One region of the Brachybacterium rhamnosum genome, then DNA from elsewhere that is predicted to be linked to it. Evidence: riboswitches for the same ligand, from Rfam matches in the RefSeq annotation. Region 1 holds a riboswitch; the other holds the start of a gene.
The links. Region 1 has a riboswitch for FMN ahead of ribD (bifunctional diaminohydroxyphosphoribosylaminopyrimidine deaminase/5-amino-6-(5-phosphoribosylamino)uracil reductase RibD). Riboswitches for the same ligand answer to the same signal wherever they lie in the genome.
Positions count from the first base shown of each region.

Region 2: another riboswitch for FMN. It lies ahead of pnuC (nicotinamide riboside transporter PnuC); the one in region 1 lies ahead of ribD (bifunctional diaminohydroxyphosphoribosylaminopyrimidine deaminase/5-amino-6-(5-phosphoribosylamino)uracil reductase RibD).

Region 1 is NZ_BAAAIS010000002.1:1,132,361-1,135,558, reverse strand. It holds gene ABD080_RS06945 (riboflavin synthase) at 1-385, opposite strand, end outside; gene ribD (bifunctional diaminohydroxyphosphoribosylaminopyrimidine deaminase/5-amino-6-(5-phosphoribosylamino)uracil reductase RibD) at 406-1,500, opposite strand; FMN riboswitch at 1,619-1,746, opposite strand; gene ABD080_RS06935 (DUF202 domain-containing protein) at 1,869-2,249, opposite strand; gene ABD080_RS06930 (YidH family protein) at 2,246-2,608, opposite strand; gene ABD080_RS06925 (formylglycine-generating enzyme family protein) at 2,605-3,198, opposite strand, start outside.
Region 2 is NZ_BAAAIS010000003.1:285,954-289,151, reverse strand. It holds gene ABD080_RS11395 (RsmB/NOP family class I SAM-dependent RNA methyltransferase) at 1-662, shown strand, start outside; gene rpe (ribulose-phosphate 3-epimerase) at 659-1,336, shown strand; FMN riboswitch at 1,447-1,564, shown strand; gene pnuC (nicotinamide riboside transporter PnuC) at 1,660-2,391, shown strand; gene ABD080_RS11380 (phosphoribosyl-ATP diphosphatase) at 2,492-2,755, shown strand; gene hisG (ATP phosphoribosyltransferase) at 2,850-3,198, shown strand, end outside.

The sequences.
Region 1 (3,198 bases):
CCGCGGGCAGGGAGAACAGGAGGTCCTCCCAGCGGCCTTCGCCGCGGCGGGAGAGGAGGCGCCCCACGCCGTCGACGTGCCCCTGGACGATGTGGCCGCCCAGGCGGGAGTCGGCGCGCAGGGAGCGCTCGAGGTTGACGGGGGCGCCGGCGGCCTTCTCGCCGAGCGCGGTGCGTCGCAGGGTCTCCGGGACGGCGTCCACGGCGAAGCTGCCGTCGCCGGGCAGGTCGACGACGGTGAGGCACACGCCGTCCACGGCGATCGAGTCGCCGAGGCCCGCGTCGGAGGCGGCGAGCGGGCCGGTCAGGAGCAGGCGGGCGGAGCCGTCGGGCTGCGGGGTGAGGGAGGTGAGGGTGCCGATCTCCTCGACGATGCCGGTGAACATGGGGTCTCCTTCGGTGGGGGTCAGGCGGGGCGGGCGACGAGGAGCACGTCCTCGCCGAGCGGATCGACGTGGACGGTGCGCCAGCGCAGGGCGCCGTCGATGGTGGTGACGCCGAGGTCGCCGACGGCGGCGGCACCCGCGCCGAGGTGCACGGGGGCGAGGTAGGCGTGCAGCTCGTCCACGGCGCCCGCGCGGAGGAAGGCGGTACCCAGGCGCGGGCCGCCCTCGAGCACGGCGCGCCGCACGCCGCGAGCGGCGAGGTGGGCGATGACGAGCGCCGGGTCGTGCGTGGTCGCCTGCAGGAAGCGGCCGTCGGATCCGCGGATCCGCGCCGTCGCGGGCACGGGACGGCGGCCGACGGCGACCCGCAGCGGCTGAGGTCCTGCTACTGCCCCGGCGGGGCGGGCGGTGAGGGCGGGGTCGTCGGCGCGGACGGTCCCGGTGCCCACGACGATCGCGTCGACGCCCGCGCGCACCCGGTGGGCGTGCTCGCGGGCGGCGGGGCCGGTGATCCAGCGGCTCGTGCCGTCCGCGGCGGCGACGCGGCCGTCGAGCGTGGTCGCGGTCTTGAGGATCACGTGCACGGCAGGCCGGGCGGCGCGCGCGTACCAGGGGCCGATGAGGTCGAGGGCCGATTCTGCGAGCTCCTCCCCCACGGCCGCGGGGCCGCCGGCGACGTCGATGCCGGCGGCGGCGAGCTCGGCCCCGCCGCCGCCCTCGGCCGCGCCCGGATCGGGCAGGGCGAAGACGACGCGGGCCACGCCCGCCTCGCGGAGGGCGCGGGCGCAGGGGCCGGTGCGGCCGGTGTGGCGGCAGGGCTCGAGGGTGACGACGGCGGTGCCGCCGCGGGGGTCGTGGCCGCGGGCGGCGGCGTCCGCGAGGGCGTCGGCCTCGGCGTGCGGGGTGCCCGCGCCGCGGTGATGGCCCTCGCCGAGGGTCGTCCCGTCGGGGGCGAGGAGCACACAGCCGACCTGCGGGTTCGGGGTGTCGGCGGGGCCGCGGGCGGCGAGCTCGAGGGCGCGCCGCAGCGCGGCGTGCTCGGCGGCGGGCAGCACGGTGGCGGGCAGCGGCGCGGTGCCTGCGGCGGCGGGCTGCGGAGGGTGCGGGTCGTGCACGGTCGTCCTCCCGGAGTGCGGTCCGGGGAGATGGCCTGGAGCATGCACAGGGCCATGGACGACGCCGGGGGTCGACGCAGGGTGCACGCAGGGTGCACCAGGCGTCGCCTGGGCGACGCCACATCTCCTCCCATCCGGACTTTCACCGTCGGTCCTGGAGTTCCACCAGGTCAACCAGCTCCCGAAGGAGCTGGGTCGCGGACTGTCACCGCCGGCTCAGAGTTTCACTGACCCCGGAAAATGTGGTTCATTCGCCGGACACGCTAGCACCGGCCGGGAGCCGGCGTCGCGGCGGTGTCGGCCGATGAACATCCGCGGGCCCGCGGCCGGGGCCGACGGGGCCGCGGGCGGGACGGCCGCGCGGGGCCTCAGATCCCGAACCCGCTGCGCAGCAGGAAGGCGGCGCCCAGCGCCCCGATCGCGAGCACGGCGAGGGTCGCGACGAGCATCGGCAGACCGCTGCGGGTCAGGGCGCCCTGCGCGGTGAGCGAGCGGTGCGCGCGGCGGTACCCGGTCGCGGCGAGCAGGTAGGCGAGCACGGAGAGGGCGGCGCCGAGCACGCCGCCCACGACGGCGAGCGGGCCCAGCGCGTCGAGCGCGAAGCGCATGGCGACGAGGCTGCCCACGGCGAAGGAGAGGCAGGTGCGGCGCCAGGCGAGGAGGGTGCGCTCGGGCTGCAGGCCCGGGTCGAACACGGCCCCGGAACCGGCGCCACCCTCGACTCCGCGACCACTGTCGCCGCTGGTCACACCCACATCCCGACGGCGACGAGCGCGGCGGCGAGCACCACGCCCACGACGAGCACGCCGCCTGCGCCGAGCCCCGGCAGCGGGAGACCGCGGCGCAGGGCGCGTTCCGTCTGCCGCCACCCCCACCAGGCCTGCAGCGCGGCGATCGTGCCGAGCACGAGGAACACCGCGGCGGCGGAGGCGCGCCACACCATCGGCTCGGGGATCGCGAGCGCCTCGAGGGCGAAGGCCCCGGCGTAGAGCGCGAGGGCGGTGCGCACCCACGCGAGGAAGGTGCGCTCGTTGGCGAGGCTGAAGCGGGGATCGGGCTCCTCCCCCTCGCGGTACACGGAGGCGGGGAAGCGGCGCTGGTCGGTCATGAGTCCTCCCTGCTGGGGGCGTCGGTCGGGCGGAGCGCGACGGTGCGGAACCCGGCGTTGCCCATCGAGGAGTCCGGGGTGCTCCGGGAGCGGGCGGCGTTGCGGTACCGGTTGCAGTAGGAGTCGTGGCAGAGGTAGCTGCCGCCGCGCAGCACGCGCTCCTCGCCGTCCTCGGGGCCGGTGGGGTCGACGACCTCCCCGCTCAGCCCGGGGCGGCGGTAGGTGGCGGGGTGGAAGCGGTCCTCGCACCACTCCCACACGTTGCCCACGGGCTGCCAGAGCCCGTAGCCGTTGGGCTGGTAGCTGCGAACGGGGGCGGTGGTGAGGTGGCCGTCCTCGAGGGTGTTGATGCGCGGGAACTCGCCCTGCCAGATGTTGGCGCGCCAGCCGCCCTCGTCCACCTCGGCGTCGCCCCAGGGATACTTCGCGCCGTCGATGCCGCCGCGCGCGGCGTACTCCCATTCCGCCTCGGTGGGCAGGCGGCGCCCGGCCCAGTCGCAGTAGGCCCGGGCGTCGTTCCAGCTCACGTGCACGACGGGGTGGTCCTCGAGGCCGTGGAGGCTCGATCCGGCGCCGCCGGGACGGCGCCA
Region 2 (3,198 bases), on a different contig from region 1:
CCGACGACCTCGTCACCGCGGACGACGCCCACTGGCTGGACCTCTGCTCAGGGCCTGGCGGCAAGACCGCGCTGCTGGGCGGCCTCACCGTGGACCACGACGCGGACCTGCTCGCCCTCGAGCTGCAGCCCCACCGCACCGAGCTCGTCGACCGCGCCGTCGCGACGCTCCGCGAGGCGGGGTGCGAGATCGAGACGCGCACCGGCGACGGCACCGCGATCGGCGCTCAGATGCCCGGCCGCTTCTCCCGCGTCCTCGCGGACGTCCCCTGCTCGGGCCTCGGTGCGTTGCGCCGGCGCCCGGAGTCGCGGTGGCGCCGCAGCCCGGGCGACATCGGCCACCTCGGCGCGCTCCAGCGGGACCTGCTGGGCTCCGCCCTCGACGCGACCGCCCCCGGCGGCGTCGTCGCCTACGTGACCTGCTCGCCGCACCTCGCGGAGACCCGGCTCGTCGTGGCGGACGTCCTGCGTCGCCGCGACGACGTCGAGCAGCTCGACGCCCGCCCCGCCGTGCGCGCCGGCATCCTGCCCGAGGAGCAGGAGGCCGCCGAGCTCGGCGAGGGACCCTCCGTGCAGCTGTGGCCCCATGTGCACGGGACCGACGCCATGTTCATCGCCCTGCTGCGCAGGACCCCCTCCGAGGAAGGACCGAAGGCCTCATGAACTCCGCCTACGCGACCGACGGCCGCTACATCCACCCCAGCATCCTCAACGCCGACTTCATGAGCATCGGCGCGGAGCTCGACAAGATCTCCACCGCGGACAGCGTCCACGTCGACGTCATGGACAACCACTTCGTCCCGAACCTCACCTTCGGCGCGAGCATGGTCGAGCAGATCGTCGAGCGCAGCCCGATCCCCGTGGACGCGCATCTGATGATCGCCGACGCGGACCGCGAGGCGCCGGTCTACGCCGAGGCGGGGGCGTCCTCGGTCACCTTCCACCTCGAGGCGGCGGCGGCGCCGGTGCGCCTCGCCCGTGAGCTGCGTCGCAAGAACGCGGCCGTCGGGGTGGCGCTGCGTCCGGCGACGCCGGTCGAGCCGCTGCTCGACGTCATCGGCGAGTTCGACATGCTGCTGCTCATGACGGTCGAGCCGGGCTTCGGCGGGCAGAGCTTCCTGGAGAGCATGCTCCCGAAGATCCGCCGCGCGCGCCGCGCGATCAGCGAGGCGAACCTGCAGGTCTCCATCCAGGTGGACGGCGGCGTCTCGCGCGAGACGATCGAGCGCTGCGCCGAGGCGGGGGCGAACGTCTTCGTCGCCGGCTCCGCGATCTACAAGGCGCGCGACGCCGCGGAGGAGATCGCCGTGCTGCGGGAGCTCGCCGCCGGTCACTGATCCCCGCGTGATCCCCCTGAGGAGTGCCTCGTCCGACGCCCGTCCGCCCTCGGCGGACGGGCGTCGTCGTCCCCGTCGGGCTGGTCTAGAGTTCCCCTGTCACGCAACGTGACGTGCTCCGGGGTCGGTGGAAGTCCGAGCCGGCGGTGACAGTCCGCGACCCGCTCCGGCGGTGGAGCCGGTGGAATTCCGGCACCGACAGTACAGCCTGGAAGAGAGGCGCACGTCCGCACGCGGTCGGGCGCCTCCGTGCGTCCGTCCTCCCGTGCCGGCACAGCTTTGTCCCCCGGAGTCACTGCATCCGACGGGAGAAAGGCACCGACATGGATCTTCTGCAGTGGCTCTTCACCGCCCGCCTCGACCTCGGGAACGGACAGTTCCTGCTCTGGCGCGAGGTGCTCGGCAACGTCTTCGGACTCCTCAGCGCCCTCGGCGGCATGCGCCGCAAGGTCTGGGCCTGGCCGATCGGCATCCTCGGCAACCTGCTCCTGCTCACCGTGTTCATGGGCACCCTGTTCGGCGATCCACAGGCCGTGGACCTGCTGGGCCAGGCGGGCCGCCAGATCATGTTCATCGTCACGAGCGTCTACGGCTGGGTCCGCTGGAAGCAGGCGAAGGACTCCGGCGGCACCGCCGTCGAGCCCGTCTGGGCCTCCTGGGGCACCCGCGCCCTGCTGCTCGTCGCCCTCGTCGGCGGCACGGCCGCCCTCACCCCGCTGTTCCGCGCGCTCGGCTCCTACGAGCCGGTCTGGGCGGATGCCTGGATCTTCATGGGCTCCCTGCTCGCGACCTTCGGCATGGCCAAGGGCTGGGTCGAGTTCTGGCTGATCTGGGTGGCCGTCGACGTGGTCGGCGTGCCGCTGCTGATCAGCGCCGGCTACTGGGCGAGCGCCTTCATGTACGTCTTCTACGGCGCGTTCACGCTGATCGGGTTCTTCGTCTGGTGGCGGGTGCGCCGCCGGCAGGACGCCGAGGGCGGGGGAGTGACGGTCGAGACCGCGCACCTGGACCCCACCGTGGGCCGCGGCGGCCACGGCCGGCGCCGCAGCAGCTGACGCACACCACCGCTCGTCCCGGCACCGCGCCGCGCCCTCACCGCCGCCCGGAGGGCGGGCGCGGGCGCGGGCGGGTCCCCGGGATCGGTATCCTGGACCCGTGAAGGATTTCGAGGCGCTGTACGCCGAGCTCATCGAGAAGGCCCGGACCCGACCGGAGGGCTCCGGCACCGTCCGCGAGCTGGACGGCGGCGTCCATCAGATCGGCAAGAAGATCGTGGAGGAGGCGGCAGAGGTCTGGATGGCCTGCGAGCACGAGACCGACGACGACGCCGCCCTGGAGATCAGCCAGCTGCTCTACCACGTCCAGGTCATGATGGTCGCGAAGGGCCTCACCCTCGAGGACGTCTACCGCAAGCTCTGAGCGACCGGCCCGCAGATCCGGCGGGCCCGCCCGGACCGTCCCCCTCCGTCCCCCGACCCAGCACGCCGCCGCTCCCGGCGGCGGAGGAGCTTCCATGCTGCGCATCGCCGTGCCCAACAAGGGCGCCCTGTCCGAGCCCGCCGCCGACCTCCTGCAGGAGGCGGGGTACCGCCGTCGCGGCACCGCCAAGGAGCTCGTGGTCGTCGACCACGAGAACGACGTCGAGTTCTTCTACCTGCGCCCCCGCGACATCGCCGTGTACGTGGGCTCGGGGACCGTGGACGTGGGCATCACCGGCCAGGACATGCTCCTGGACTCCCGCACCCCCGCGCGCGAGATCCTCGACCTGGGCTTCGCCCGCTCGACCTTCCGCTTCGCCGCGCCGAGCGGCACCCGCTCCCAGCTCGCCGAGCTCGAGGGTCTGCGGATCGCCACGAGCTACG